Regions from separate parts of the Stutzerimonas tianxiuensis genome, predicted to be linked through region 1. Evidence: predicted binding sites of a transcription regulator. Region 1 holds the regulator's gene; each other region holds the start of a gene.
The links. Region 1 encodes FliA, which starts transcription of late flagellar genes. Its sites were predicted from a motif close to CTAAAGTTTNNNNNNNNNNNGCCGNTAA; they were not measured.

Region 1 (3,776 bases):
AAGGCTGTGTCATCGGGGCTGCTTTCCAGCTCCACCAGCTGCTCTGACAATAGTTCGAGAATCTCGCCGGCCTCTACCAGGAAATCCTGGAGGATTTCTTCATCGGCGTCGAAGCTCATATTTAACTTCCCCTAAAAGCCCAGGCTCGAAAGCAGATCATCGACATCGTCCTGCCCGGAAACGACGTCTTCACGTATATCGGCATGCATCTGCGGACCTTCACCATTGGAAGGCTGTTTTTCTTGTTTTTTTAGTTCCTGCTCGGCGCGCATCGCTTCGCGGTCATGCTGGATGCCCGCCACGCGGTCAACCTGGCCTGCCATCAGCACCAGATTAAGCAGGTTACTTTCGAGTTCGGTAATGAGCCGGGTCACCCTTTTGATCACCTGACCGGTAAGGTCCTGGAAATCCTGGGCCAGCATGATTTCGCTAAGGTTCTGCGACAGCTGACTGCCATCGTTCATGCTGCGCTGGAGAAACTGATCGATGCGTTTGACCAGGTCGCGGAACTGTTCAGCGTTCATATCGCGACGCATGAAGCGCTGCCAATCGGCAGTCAGGCTCTGGGCTTCGTAGCTGACGTAGTTCACCAGCGGCGCCGATTCCTCAACCAGGTCCATGGTGCGGTTGGCCGCTTTTTCGGTCATCTCCACCACGTAGGACAATCGGTCCGTGGCGTCGGTGATTGGCGACGGATCACCCCCCGTCGCACAGGTGTCCATTTCGAGCTTGACGATGGCGTTGTGCAGCTCACGCGTGAGCTTGCCGACTTCCTGGTACAGCCCCAGGTTGCGCGCCTGATTGAGCTCGTTAAACATCTGCGTCGCTTCTTCGAAGCGGCCTTGCTGCAGACTTTCAATCAATTGGGGTGCATGAGCCCTCAGAGTCGCTTCGAACTCTGCCAGGCCTTGGTCTGCTTGCGTCATAGTGCCCTCGCGGCGTTACTGCTTCAGCCGTTGACGCGCTCGAAGATCTTTTCGATCTTTTCTTTGAGCACTTGAGCCGTGAATGGCTTGACCACGTATCCGTTAACGCCAGCCTGCGCGGCCTCGATGATCTGATCGCGCTTCGCCTCGGCGGTCACCATCAACACCGGCAGGTGCTTGAGGCGCTCGTCGGCGCGCACAGCGCGCAGCAGGTCGATGCCGCTCATGCCGGGCATGTTCCAGTCGGTGACGAGAAAATCGAAACTTCCGCTCTTCAGCATTGGCAAAGCAGTAGTGCCGTCGTCCGCTTCGGCGGTATTGGTAAAGCCCAGATCGCGCAAGAGGTTCTTGATGATCCGTCTCATGGTCGAAAAATCGTCGACGATGAGGATTTTCATGTTCTTGTCCAAGTACACCTCCGTAAACCCGAATCCGAGACCTGCTCACGGTCTGTTTGCGGGCCTCATGAATGAAGCTCGTAAGCGGTCTCTAATGCTTTGTTGCAAACCGGTCGTTAACGCGCGCGCCACTCGCCAAGACGAGCCCGCAGACGTGCCGCGCACTGACTGTGCAATTGGCTCACCCGCGATTCACTGACGCCCAGTACCTGACCGATTTCCTTCAAGTTCAACTCTTCGTCGTAATACAGCGAAAGCACCAACTTTTCACGTTCGGGCAGGTTGCCGATGGCTTCAGCCAACGCCTGTTGAAAACGCTCGTCTTCGAGATCGCGGGACGGTTCCGGATGGGTGCTGGCAGCATCCTCCTCGAACTCCCCATGCTCACCTTCCTGAAGCAGATCATCGAAGCTGAACAGGCGGCTGCCCAAGGTGTCGCCCAGAATGCCGTAGTACTCATCGAGACTCAATTTAAGTTCGGCCGCAACTTCCTGATCTTTAGCGTCGCGTCCTGTTCTGGCCTCAATTGCCCGAATCGCCTCACTGACCATGCGCGAATTCCGGTGTACCGAACGCGGCGCCCAATCACCCTTGCGCACCTCGTCGAGCATCGCACCGCGTATGCGAATACCCGCGTAAGTCTCGAAACTCGCACCCTTGCCGGCGTCATATTTCTTTGACGCTTCCAGCAAGCCGATCATCCCAGCCTGCATCAGGTCGTCGACCTGCACGCTCGCCGGCAAACGCGCCAGGAGGTGGTAAGCAATGCGTTTGACCAGCGGCGCGTATTGATCGATGAGTTGGTACTGCGAGTCTTTAGCCTGAGCTTTGCTGTAATACATACCGAATCCAGCCGCTATTGTTCGTTAGGCTCTGCGGCGGGCCTTACCAGGCGCTCCACAAAGAACTCCAGATGACCGCGTGGCGTTGCCGGCAACGGCCAGGTGTCAACTTTCTGCGCGATGGCCTTGAACGCCAGCGAACACTTTGCACGGGGGTAAGCTTCATAAACGGCGCGCTGCTTCTGCACGGCCTTGCGCACAGACTCATCGTAAGGAATCGCGCCTACATACTGCAGCGCCACGTCCAGGAAGCGCTCAGTCACCTTGGTCAACTTGGCGAATAGATTGCGGCCTTCCTGCGGCGCATGGGCCATGTTGGCCAGTACCCGGAAGCGGCTGATGCCGTAGTCGCGATTGAGCAGTTTGATCAGCGCGTAGGCATCGGTGATCGACGTGGGTTCGTCGGTCACCACCAGCAGCACTTCCTGTGCGGCGCGCACAAAGCTCACTACCCCGTCACCAATGCCGGCGGCGGTGTCGATGATCAGCACATCGATGTCATCGCCGATATCGCTGAACGCTTGGATCAGGCCGGAGTGCTGCAGCGTCGATAGCTGCACCATGCTCTGCGTGCCGGATGCGGCCGGCACGATGCGGATGCCGCCCGGCCCCTGGATCAGCACGTCACGCAGATCGCATTCACCGGCAATGACATCAGCCAGGGTGCGTTTGGTTGTCAGGCCGAGCAACACATCGACGTTGGCCAGACCAAGGTCGGCGTCGAGCAATACGACCCGACGCCCGAGATCGGCCAGCGCCAAGGACAGATTGACCGATACGTTGGTCTTGCCGACGCCACCTTTGCCGCCGGTCACTGCAATAACCTGTACGGGATGCATACCCATTTTCACACGCCTATCTCTTGCTGGAGCCCTAGGGCCATCGATGCGTTCAGCCCGAACGCGTCTTCTTTGTGTGTCACACGTAGCAAAGCGTTCATCCGACCTTCCGAGAACCGTTGTAAAGATCGGAGAACATGTCAGCCATGGTTTCCTCGCTCGGATTCTCTTCCGATTGCAAGCTCACCGCACGACTGACCAACTGGTGACTGCGAGGCAGATGCAGGTCGTCCGGAATACGCGGCCCATCGGCGAGGTAAGCGATAGGCAGATGCTGACTGATGATAAGCCCCAACACATCGCCCAGGCTGCCGGCCTCATCCAGTTTAGTCAGGATGCAGCCAGCCAGCCCGCAACGGCGGTAATTGTGCCAGGTCGCCTTGAGCACCTGGCTCTGGCTGGTCGCTGGCAGAACCAGATAATTTTTCGCCTTGATGCCACGGTCCGCCAACGCTTCGAGCTGCACCTTCATCATCGAGTCACCCGCGGGTAGACCAGCGGTATCGACAAGAATCAGGCGCTTACGAGCCAGCGGCGCTAGTGTTTTGCTCAAGGGCTGACTCGGGTCCAGCTGAATAACCGGTACGTCGAGAATACGCCCCAGTGTTTTCAGCTGTTCCTGAGCCCCAATCCGATAGTTGTCCATGCTCGCCAGAGCGATGCTCTGCGGGCCGTGCTTGAGCACGTAGCGTGCAGCGAGCTTGGCCAGGGTGGTCGTCTTGCCGGCACCGGCTGGGCCGACCAGAGCGATCACCCCGCCCTCTTCCAGCG
Region 2 (3,776 bases), on a different contig from region 1:
TCCTGTTCATCCAGCAAGTCGCAGCTGGCCATGAACACCTTATGCCCAGACGAACGACATTTGGCTTGGGCTCTGACGCGACTCCCTGCTGCGGCTGCGCTGCTGAAATTGATGTTCATCGACAGCGTCAATGCCACCCGGCGGTCGGCCGGGTCGGCTTCCCAGGTGCCGCACAAGCCCATGGCGACATCCATCAAGGTCGCCATGACGCCGCCGTGCATGTTGCTGGCATTGTTCAGATGGCGTGGCAGCAGATCCAGGGCGAGGGTGGCGTGCTCAGGGCCATAAGCCAGCAGCTCGCAGCCGATGTCCTGGAAGAAGCCGGTAACGGAGGCGTGGACCTGCAGCAGTTGGTCAGGTGAGTAGTCGGTTGCGGACATGGCGTTCGATCACGGATGGCTTGCTAAGGAGACTGGCAGTCTTTAGGCTCGTGGTCAATTGGATGGAATAACGTTTCGCAGTGCGAAATAAAGATTGAGTTAAAGCGGTCGCTTTGCAACGCCATCTCTATTAAGGAGGTTTCCATGTTTTCTCGTATCGGCATCATCGGCGCCGGCGCTATGGGGCGCGGCATCGCGCAGCTTTTCGCCAGCGCTGGCCAGCAGGTCTGGCTCTACGACAGTCGCCCCGAAACCATCGACCAGGCCTTGCAGTTTAATCGCGAGCTGCTCGAGCGCAGCGTAGCCAAGGGGCGCATGAGTGCCGATGAGCTGACAGCAATCCTTGAGCGCATGCAGCCGGCGCATCAGCTGGCCGAACTGTCCGGCTGCGACCTCCTGATCGAAGCCATCGTGGAAAACCTGGAAGCCAAGCAGAGTCTGTTCGTCGAGCTAGAAGGCTTGATCGCTGCCGATGCCGTCCTCGCGACCAACACCTCGTCGCTGTCAGTCACCCGCATCGCCAGTGCCTGCAAGCGGCCCGAGCGAGTGGCGGGTTACCACTTCTTCAACCCGGTGACGCTGATGAAGCTGGTCGAGGTGGTTCGCGGTGAACGGACTGATCCGTCGGTGATCGAGCGGCTGGTGCAACTGGCCGAGCACGCGGGGCACTTTCCCGCCATCACCCCGGACACCCCCGGTTTTCTGGTCAACCACGCCGGACGCGCTTATGGCACCGAGGCGCAGCGGATTCTCAGCGAGGGTATCGCCACGCCAGAACAGATCGACCGCATCCTGCGTGACGGCCCAGGGTTTCGAATGGGCCCGTTCGAGTTGTTCGATCTGACCGGGCTGGACATATCCCATGCGGTGATGGAGTCGGTGCATGACCAGTTCTACTACGACCCGCGCTACACCCCGTCCTATCTCGCTGCCCAGCGGGTGGCGGCCGGGTTGCTCGGACGCAAGACCGGCCAGGGCTTCTATCGCTACGAAGAAGGGCAGCAGATCCGCTCGCCGGAGCCCCGCTACGAGCTGGTGACCATTGACCGACCGTTCTGGCTGGACAGTATCGAGCCCGCGCTGCGCAGCCAGGTTGGCTCAGTCCTGCAACAGGCAGGCGCGGTGCTGGAGGACGGTGCCGAGCCTTCGGACCAGGCAATCTGCCTGATCACGCCGCTGGGTGAGGATGCCAGCCATTGCATCGAGCGGCTGGCGCTGCCCGCGGTGCGCACCATTGCGCTGGACCCGTTCAGCGACCTCGACAGACGCCGCGTGCTGATGCGTCAGCCTGCGCTCGATCCGGGGCTGGAGGCGCAGGCACGTCAGGCGTTAGGGGCCGACGGTGTGCCCGTAGAAGTCATCAACGACTCGCCGGGCTTCGTCAGTCAGCGCATCGTGGCCAGTATCGTCAATCTGGGGTGCGAGATCGCTCAGAAGGGCATTGCCTCTCCGGAGACACTCGACCGCGCTGTAACGGTGGCCCTCGGCTATCCAAAGGGTCCGCTGGGGTTTGCCGCGCACTACAACCCGGCCCGAATCCTGACCATTCTCGAGGGCATGCAGCGCTGCTACGGGCAGGAACCGCGCTATCGCCCAAGCCCTTGGTTGCGGCGCCGGGTGCAGCTCGGTCTGCCGCTGACGGTGCCGGATCAGGCGCGCTAAGGCGAACGCCTGAGCGCAAGTTCAGACTAAGCGCCGCTTAAGGTTGGCTGCATCCAGCCGCTAAACCGGTAAGTCTGCCGCGCCGGACGATTGCTGGGGTTGCGCAATCGTGCCGTGCTCGGCAAGGCCATGTGCCACCAAGGGACAATGTTCTTTGTTGGCAGAGGTGGTACAACGCCTTTTTACCGGATGAAAACAAGAGGCCACCGATGCGCCCAACCTTCCGCCTACACCCCAGGGCCTGCCTGTTGCACGCGGCGGCTCTGTTGGGATTGCTGCTGTTTCATGGCTGGATGGAGCTGCCGTTCTATCTGACGGCGATTTCAGTTCTGCTACTGGCCCTTTGGCCCTGGCTGGGTCCGTGGCGCACAGCGGCAAAAGCCCCGATTGCAGAAGACGCCAGCGAGCTGAGCTCCGCTGCGCTGAGCAAGAGTCTCTCGCGGCATACCTGCCATAACGCGCTGTCGGCCGCTCAGGTGTCGTTCAGTGCTGAACAACTGGCGGCACGGCTACAGTCGCAGCTGGTCGCGGTCAGCGAGATTGCCAATGGCGCCGAGGCGATGACCGCGACGGAGCAGGACAGCGCTGTCCGAGCGCGGCAGGCCTTAGAGGCGGCCGAGGCCGTGCGGCGCAGCAGTGATACCGGCCGTATTGAGCTCCAACACGCTATCGAACGTATGCAGCAACTCAGCGCACAGACCGAGGCCAGCCGCGAACTGCTTGATGGGCTCTCGGCCCGTACCGAAGAGATCCGTCAGATCACCGAGGTGATTCAATCCATCGCCAGCCAGACCAATCTGCTTGCGCTCAATGCCGCGATCGAAGCCGCGCGCGCCGGTGAAGCCGGGCGTGGCTTTGCCGTGGTCGCTGATGAGGTGCGCAACCTGGCCGGACGCACCAGTAGTGCTACCGAAGAGGTCGGTCGGATGGTCAGCGATATCCGTGAGCAAAGTGGCGCGGTGGTCAGCCATATTCAGAAGCAGGCCAGTGAACTGGACGAGGCCGCCGCTCAGATCGCAGGGACGGGTACTCAGCTGAGCGGAATTGCTGATCTGGCTGGCAATGTCGAAACCCAGGTGGCGGAGATCGCGGCCGGCACGGCAAGCAATCATGAGCGACTGGCGCAGTTGTTCGTCGCGCTAGAGCAGTTGCGTGGCGACGCACTGGAGAGCGAGACCCAGACGCGCCAGCTCGAACAGGCGGCAGAGAAGCTCGTCGAGCAGGCGGAAACGGTCAGCGAGCAGCTCGCGGAGGTCCAGCTGGATGCCTACCATCAGAACGTTTTCGACCTGGCGCGCGAAGGCGCGGCGGCCATCGGTGCGCGTTTCGAGGCGGACCTGCAAGCCGGGCGCTTGACTCTCGACGATCTGTTCGACCGCAATTACCGGGCGCAGCCGGGCACCAACCCGATTCGTTACAACACCCGCTTCGATCGCTATGCCGACGAGGTACTACCTGCGATTCAGGAGCCCTTGCTCGCGCGTAGCGAGGCGTTGGTTTACGCCATCGCCACCACGCCCGACGGCTACGTTCCGACCCACAACCGTGCTTTTAGCCAGCCGCCGGTGGGCGACCCTGAGATCGACAAGGTCAAGAGCCGCAGCAAACGCCTGTTCAATGACCGCACCGGAGCGCGCTGCGGCAGCCACGAGCGCAAGGTGCTGTTGCAGACCTACAGCCGTGATACCGGCGAGCTGATGCATGACCTCTCGGTGCCGATCATGGTTGGCGGGC
Region 3 (3,776 bases), on a different contig from region 1:
TACCCGTTTCATGCCTTTACTCCAGTATGCGGACATGCTGCTGCGATCGGCAGCTGCATGGTTACCCGTGTGCCGACCCCGCTGAGGCTGGCTATGTTCAATTCTCCACTCAACGCCGCGGCGCGTTCCTCCATGCTGGTCAGGCCCAGACTTTGAGCGCGTGTGCGAGCCGCTCGAACGTCGAAGCCGACGCCGTCATCAATGATTTCGACGCGCAGGGCATCGTCTGTGCGGCAGATGAGCACGTCCACACGGCCGGCGCAGGCATGGCGGGCAACGTTGTTCACCGCTTCCTGAACGATGCGGAACGCCACCAGGGCGACATCGGGAGAAAGGTCGACCGTTTTGCCCTCGAGCTTAAGCGACCAACGGGTGTGCGCAGCTTCGAGGAAGCGCGACAGATGCCACTGCACGGCAGCCTGCAACCCGAGCGTCTCGAGCTGCAGGGGATGCAGTGCCAGCGACAGGCTGCGAACCTTGCCCAGCGCCTCGTCGGCGGCATCACTGAGCTGGCCGGCCAGCTTGGCCAGCGCCGGTTCATGGGCCAATGACAAGCGCAGCCGCTGCAGGTGCAGCTTGAGGGCGGTCAGCTGCTGGCCGATGTCGTCATGCAGGTCGCGGGCGAGCTGGCGGCGCTGGCTTTCCTGCACCTCCATCAGCCGCTGCGACAGATGTTGCAGCCGCTGGTTGGCCTGTTCCAGCTCGCGCTGCATTCGCTCCGATTCGCTGATGTCACGCAACAGCAGCAGCACATCATGGTACCCGTCGTTTTCCAGTAGCAGCTCGCATACTTCGGCCTGAAACGGGGTGCCGTCGACGCGCAGCAGGATGACGTGTCGAAAGCACAGCGGGCTGATAACGCCGCACTGCAGGCGGTCCAGTCGCTCGGTTTCGCGTGCCCGCAGATGCGGGGCAATGTAGGGCTGCCATTCGCCAGTGACCGAGGGAGCCTCGCCTTTCGGATCGAACAGGCTGCCGGCCGCCGCATTGCAGAAGCGGACCTGTCCGCTGCGAATGATCACCACGCCGTCGGGCAGGCTGGCGACCATCCGTTCGTAGATCCGCGGCGAATAGGTGCCGGTCGGCTCGGCTGGCGGCGAAGGAGCAACGTCCGCATCGCGGGTGCTTGCAGCTCCGGCGACAGCTGGCTGTTGCGCCCGCATCGAACGGAGCATGACCTGGATGGCCAGCCACCACAGCGCCGAAGACAACAGCAGCGCCAGCAAGCTCCAGACGATGGCCACCGAGGGCTGAGCACCCATCAACAAGCCGCCCAGCAGCACAAAAGCCGCATGCAGCGTAGCGATGGCCCAGGGCATCCAGCGCAACAGCTGCGGGGAAGGGCCCAGCCGGTCAGCAATGTCCGATACACGCTCCGTCATTTGAGAACTGTTACCTGTGGTCGATGGGTGCCGCTGTGTGCGGCGCCTCCAGGGGTAGCTGTTTTTCTGCGCGAGCGCTCTATTCAGCCTAGTCCGCGCGCAGTTCCTCGCAAACGTGCAGCCGGATGATGACGTAAGGCGGTGTATGCATGCCCCGGCAGCGGCGGCGGAAACTTTAGGGCTCCGACACCTTAGGACACCCTAGGGCCGCCTAGGGTTTTGCCTGATACCGCCGTTGATGGCGGCTGCCTATCGTGCCGGTCATTCGACTCTGCCCTGCGAGGCCGCACTGTGTTTGCCTACCCTGCACTCTGGATTGGAATCGCCACCGGGCTCGCTGGCCTGGCACTGGGCTCGCCCTGGATCGCTGGCACGGGCAGCGCTGTCTGCGTGGCCGCGGCAGTCTTTCTAAAGCCGCGAGCGTCTCGCGCGGCGATCAACTCCGAGCCAGTGGTCGCAGCGCCGGCTGCCGCCCCGGCGGTCGAGCCGCTGCTCAATGCCGTGTTACCAACCTGGGACAAGAACCTCGGGCAAGTGCGCGACATCCAGCAAAACAGCGTGCGCCAGCTGTTCGAGCATTTTGCTGGATTGTCGGATCGGCTCAGCCAGACCCTGAGCAAGTCGGACAACGTGATCGGCGGCGATGGTATGGCCAGCAGCCTGCGTCAGGCACAGAACCGCTTGAACGAAGTGACCTCGGCGTTCCATGCCGCCAGCGGCCGCAAGGCTGAGCTGCTGGGCACCATTGCCGATCTCAACGGCTATGCTGCTGAGCTGCAGTCGATGGCCAAGCACGTGCAGGACATTGCCAGCCAGACCAACCTGCTCGCGCTCAATGCCGCCATTGAAGCGGCCCGTGCCGGCGACTACGGCCGCGGTTTCTCGGTGGTCGCCGACGAGGTGCGCAAGCTGTCGACGCTGTCAGCCGAGACCGGCCAGCAGATGGGCAACAAGGTCAGCGAGATCAACCAGGCGATCCGCGCCACTGTGACCGCGGCCGGCGAACTGACCACCCGCGAGCGCGACAACCTCAGCTACCTCGACAGCGTGGCGGGCGACGTCATGCAGGGGTTGGGACAGAGCCTCAACGAACTCTCGGTCACCTCGCTGCAGCTGCAGCAGGAGACCCGCGTTACCCAGGCGACCATCGAGGAAATCGTTGTCAGCCTGCAATTCCAAGATCGCACCGACCAGATGCTCGATCACCTGCAGCACGACATGCAGCGCCTCGACCAGGCTGTGCGTGCCGGCGACGACCGGGTGCGCGATCCGCAGCGCTGGCTACGCGAGCTGCACCAGCACTTCACCACCGACGAGGAGCGCCACGGCAAGACCCGTAGCAAGAGCTCCGGCGACGACGTGACCTTTTTCTGATTCAACAAGGAGCATCACATGGCCAAGACCATTCTCATCGTCGACGACTCGCTCTCCATGCGCCAGCTGGTGAAGATGACCCTCACCGGCGCCGGCCATCAGGTCATCGAGGCGGTCGATGGCAAGGACGCACTGACCAAGCTCAACGGGCAGAAGATCAACCTGATCATCAGCGACGTGAACATGCCGAACCTCGATGGCATCGGCCTGGTGAAGGCGGTCAAGGCCAACGCGGCCTACCGTTTCACGCCTATTGTCATGCTCACCACCGAAAGCGAGCAGGGCAAGAAGGCCGAAGGCCAGGCGGCCGGCGCCAAGGCCTGGATCGTCAAGCCCTTCCAGCCGCAGCAACTGCTGACCGCTGTCGACAAGCTGGTCGGCTGAGATGCTCGAAATCACCTATGACCGCAGCGTCGAGCCGGCCCGGCTTCGCCTGACCGGCAGCCTGACGATCTACGAGGTCGGCCAGGCTCACGCGACCTTGCTGAGCATGCTGACCAAGACGGATGCGAGCCCCTGCCTGCTCGACCTCGAAGCGCTGGAAGAACTCGATACCGCCGGGGCGCAGCTGCTGCTCGCGACCCAGCGTCATTTCGAGGCGGCCGGCGGCAGTTTGAAGGTGCAGGGGCCGGCCGCGGCGGTGACCGAGGTGCTCGAGCTGTTGCGACTGGAAACTCTGTACCCCGACGTCCTACTGGCCCATCGCTGAAAGGAAACCGTGATGCTTGATGGCGAACAATGGAGCCAGCTGCTGCTGAGCTTTGTCGAAGAGGCCCGCGACCTGGCCAAGCAGGCCGAAGAGTACCTGCTGCTGCTCGACGAGTGCCCCACCGACGAAGAGGCTATCAACGGGCTGTTCCGCGCGATGCACACCCTCAAGGGATCGGCCGGGCTGTTTTCGCTGGGGCCGCTGGTGGGCTTCACCCATCACCTTGAAAATCTGCTGATGGCGGTGCGTGACGGTGCTCAGAGCCTCTCGCCGACGCTGATCTCGCTGATGCTGCGCTGCCTGGATGAAAT
Region 4 (3,776 bases), on a different contig from region 1:
CCCGCCCTGCAGGCGGCCAATCATCTGCTCGATTTCTTCGGTGGACTGCTGAGTGCGCTTGGCCAGGCTGCGCACTTCATCGGCCACAACAGCGAAGCCGCGACCCTGCTCACCTGCGCGAGCCGCCTCGATTGCGGCATTGAGCGCCAGCAGGTTGGTCTGTTCTGCCACGCCCTTGATGACATCCAGCACCTGGCTGATGGCTTTGCTGTCGCTTGCCAGCTGGTTGATCACGGTGACCGATTGTTCGATCTCGGCAGCCAGCAGACCAATGCCGCTCACCTGCGCCTCGACCAGAGTGCGACCGCTGACGGTTTCGTCGTTGACGCTTTGCGCGCTGCCCACTGCAGCTTCGGCGCTGGTGGCAACTTCCTGCGCAGTCGCCGACATCTCGTTCATTGCCGTGGCAACCTGCTCGATCTGCCCGCGCTGCTCGGACACCGTCTGGTTGCTCTCGCCGGAAACAGTCTCGACGCGCGAAGCCTGACGCTCCACCTCGCCCACCGTGTGCCCGACGCGCTCGATGAGTTCACGGATCTTCGAAACGGTCTCGTTGAACACCTGGCCCAGCTCACCGAGTTCGTCGCGGCTCTGCACCTTGAAGCGTGCCGTCATGTCGCCGGCAGCCACTTTATCCATGGTCGCGCCGAGGCTGCGCAACGACGCACGAGTCGATATGTAGAACGCGCTGTAGAGGTAAACGACGAGCACAAAGACCAACGCCAGCGCGGTCAGCAGCAGCACCATCAGCAGTTGCTTCTGCTCGAGCCGCTGCTCGAGCTCATCGTCGAGAAAGCTGAGAATGGCGTCATTGAGCGCATAGGTCTTCGCCATCTCGGCGCTGATCAGGTCGTAGAATTTATCCCAGGGCTGATCCAGGGCTTCGGCCATGATCACCTGGTCCTGGAAGATGTCGCTGCTCGACTGCAGCGAGTTGCGACTGGCCGTCGCCTGAGCATCCAGTTGGCGCTGCGCGGCAGGGCTGCTGCCCAGCACATCCTGCAGCTGGGCAGCGTATTGCGCCTGCTGCTTTTCCAGCTCGAGCAAGAGGTCGTCCAGTTTGTTGCTGGCATCGGAGTTCAGGTACCCCTGGCCAAAGGTATAGGAGCCCACTGCCCGACCTTCACCGAGCGCAGCGGTGATGGACGGCGTCGCCGAGGTCAGCAGTTCGGAGAGCAGCCGTACATCGCGCTGACTGTCCTGGCTCAAGCCCGACTGGCTGGCGATCAGCTTGATCATTACCTGGGCCTTGCCCAGCAACGCACGGGCCATCGCAGCCTTGGCCTGCAGCGACTGCTGCGACTGTGCTTCACGCAGCGCGGCGTCCAGTTCATCCCGGCGCTGGCTGAATTCAGCGACCTGCTCAGGGTTGTCGCTGACCGGCGTCAGGTTCTGCATCCGGGCGGAAAGTTCTCGTTCGGCACTGGCCAGGCGGGTCACCAACGCCTGCACTTCACCGGTCTGGCCGATGATGCCTTCGATCTCGACCAGATCTTTCCAGTCTTCCATTTCTCGGCGCAGCTGCAACGCCGTGCCCAGTAGTTCCAGGCTGCGCAGTTCAGTGCGAGTGCCCACAAACTCTTGGTACGAGTCGCGTACCAGATAGAAGTTGGTCAACAGCATGGGGACGAAAAAGAGAACGCTGATCAGGCTGAACTTCATGCCGAAGCTCAGACGGTTCATCAGGGCGATAGCCGGATACAACAGACTTTTCAAAAGACGTCTCCCAATTTTTTGTTGTATTGCCGTCAGCGTCGAGGCTGCGGCAGGGCTCGTCAGAGAATGGTGCGAGAAAACTTATACGGGATATCGGACGGGGCTTGTGTAACTTAAGGTAATAGCAGAGTGACACCCCTACAACTGGCAGAAGACACGCCGATTCCGGCATATCCACCGCACTTATGCAGGGCGTCCGCAGCTCACGCTGGGCGTTATCGACGCGTTAGAGAAAGAGAATCCATAGCGCGATTGCCGCATACCAGAGGATGCGAGCACGCACCAGCAAGGCGGCAAGGCTGTCGAGCCTCAGGATGCCCGCCTGCCCCGCGTAAGCCCCTTCCAGGTCGGCCGCCACGGGACCGACCTTGGCCAGTAACTGTGGCGCAGGCACGCCCCAGTTCAACAAGTCCTCAAGCATGGCGCGATTGGCGGCGACGAAATTTCCGACCAAGCCGAAACTGGCGAGCAGAACCCGCACCGGCAGCCAGTCGAAGGCATGCCTGAACTGGCTCGCCCGCTCGCATACGGCCTCGGACTTGGCGTGATCAATGGTCAACGCCAGCAGCCGATAGGCGAGCGCCGCGACGGGTCCAAGCAACACGTACCAGAAGATCACCGCAAAAAAGCCTTGATGGCTGCGCCAGAGCAGCTGTGCTTCCACGGCACGCAGCAGGCCCGGTGCATCCGTCGCACTGAGCCCCAAATCACGTTCGGCGACCAGCGCTGCGGCTTCGTCATCGCCACGACGCCAGGCATCGCGGAACGGCCCGAGCTCGCGTTTGCCCTGGCCGCGACCCAGGCTGTAGAGCAACACCAGCAAATGCAAAGGCAGGCTTAGCCAGCCATAGGCCAGCGGCTCTAGCGCCAGCAACAGCATGCCGAGCAACAGCACCGGCAGCAGCACCAGGAAGAACAGACTCAGCCATGGTCCATAAGCCGTTCCCGCACCGCCATCGACGCGCGCCAGCAGGCGCAGCCAAGGGCCGTCGTCCTGTACCCCGCGACGCCAATCGGTGAGCTTATCGATGACCAGCGCCAAGAACACCACGAGAAAAATCATCTGTCGAATCCTGTCAGGGCAGTCTCACACCACGATTGAAGCGGTGCGCAAACGCTGCCAGTCAAATGCGGGGCCGGGGTCGGTCTTGCGACCCGGCGCGATATCGCTATGGCCACAAACCCGCTCCGGCGTGATTGCCGGATAGGCTTGCTGAAGCAGACGACACAGAGAAGTCAGGCTGTCGTACTGGGCTTCGCTGAATGGCAATTCATCAGTGCCCTCCAGCTCGATGCCAAGGGAGAAATCGTTGCAGCTTTGCCGATCACCGAAGCACGACACACCGGCGTGCCATGCGCGATCAAGGCAGGAGACGAATTGGGTAATCGCGCCGTCACGTTCGATCAGGAAGTGCGCGGACACCTGCAGGTTCGCTATTTCTTCAAAGAAGGGGTGCTCGTCACAGGGCAGACAGTTCTGGAAGAATTGCTGGACCTTTCCGGTTCCGAACTGGCCCGGTGGCAGACTGATGTTGTGAATGACCAGCAGCGAAATCTCGCCGTCCGGACGCAGGTTGAAGTTGGGCGAAGGGCAATGGCGAATGCCTCGGCACCATCCTGTCGCATGATCCAACTGCATCGCGGCGAAACCTGGCTGAACGGAGGCCTGCAGGCTAGCGCCTGCAGCTGCCCCGCTGCAAGCGGCCAGGCTATTCCGGATCCATCACTTACTGACGGCCACGCGCTTCTCATCACGGCGCGAGGCCAGACGATCGGCCAGGCGCGTCGGCTCAGGCAGTCGATAGCGGGTGACGTAACGCATGACCAATTGCGGGGCGCTTTCCAGGCTGACCCGGTTGCCCGGCGAAATGATCAGAGGGCGAACCTTATCCTTGCTGCGTAAAACCGTGCCGATCACCTTTCCTGCTTTGTCCAGCAGGTCGACCTTATCGCCGCGCTGCTCGCCGAGCGGCTGATGAAGCCCGGTGAGGATTTTTTTCGCCACGCCGATGGTCGGCAGGCCGGTAACCACCCCTAGATGAGCAGCAATGCCAAGCCCC

Region 2: ACSSNI_RS07440 (methyl-accepting chemotaxis protein) is a predicted target of FliA. The motif match lies at 2,079-2,106, and genes of this name have one in related genera.
Region 3: ACSSNI_RS16360 (methyl-accepting chemotaxis protein) is a predicted target of FliA. The motif match lies at 1,594-1,621, and genes of this name have one in related genera.
Region 4: ACSSNI_RS08700 (methyl-accepting chemotaxis protein) is a predicted target of FliA. The motif match lies at 1,807-1,834, and genes of this name have one in related genera.

The regions. Positions count from the first base shown of each region.
Region 1 covers NZ_JBPVWS010000002.1:82,965-86,740, reverse strand. Annotated here, with positions in the region: gene ACSSNI_RS03030 (chemotaxis protein CheA) at 1-119, opposite strand, end outside; gene ACSSNI_RS03025 (protein phosphatase CheZ) at 132-926, opposite strand; gene ACSSNI_RS03020 (chemotaxis response regulator CheY) at 950-1,324, opposite strand; gene fliA (RNA polymerase sigma factor FliA) at 1,441-2,166, opposite strand; gene fleN (flagellar synthesis regulator FleN) at 2,181-3,011, opposite strand; gene flhF (flagellar biosynthesis protein FlhF) at 3,103-3,776, opposite strand, start outside.
Region 2 covers NZ_JBPVWS010000004.1:183,628-187,403, reverse strand. Annotated here, with positions in the region: gene ACSSNI_RS07450 (PaaI family thioesterase) at 1-380, opposite strand, end outside; gene ACSSNI_RS07445 (3-hydroxyacyl-CoA dehydrogenase) at 525-2,042, shown strand; gene ACSSNI_RS07440 (methyl-accepting chemotaxis protein) at 2,252-3,776, shown strand, end outside.
Region 3 covers NZ_JBPVWS010000013.1:28,965-32,740, forward strand. Annotated here, with positions in the region: gene ACSSNI_RS16350 (response regulator) at 1-12, opposite strand, end outside; gene ACSSNI_RS16355 (sensor histidine kinase) at 9-1,382, opposite strand; gene ACSSNI_RS16360 (methyl-accepting chemotaxis protein) at 1,674-2,756, shown strand; gene ACSSNI_RS16365 (response regulator) at 2,775-3,140, shown strand; gene ACSSNI_RS16370 (STAS domain-containing protein) at 3,142-3,465, shown strand; gene ACSSNI_RS16375 (chemotaxis protein CheA) at 3,478-3,776, shown strand, end outside.
Region 4 covers NZ_JBPVWS010000005.1:121,392-125,167, forward strand. Annotated here, with positions in the region: gene ACSSNI_RS08700 (methyl-accepting chemotaxis protein) at 1-1,716, opposite strand, end outside; gene ampE (regulatory signaling modulator protein AmpE) at 1,943-2,779, opposite strand; gene ampD (1,6-anhydro-N-acetylmuramyl-L-alanine amidase AmpD) at 2,804-3,355, opposite strand; gene nfi (deoxyribonuclease V) at 3,440-3,776, opposite strand, start outside.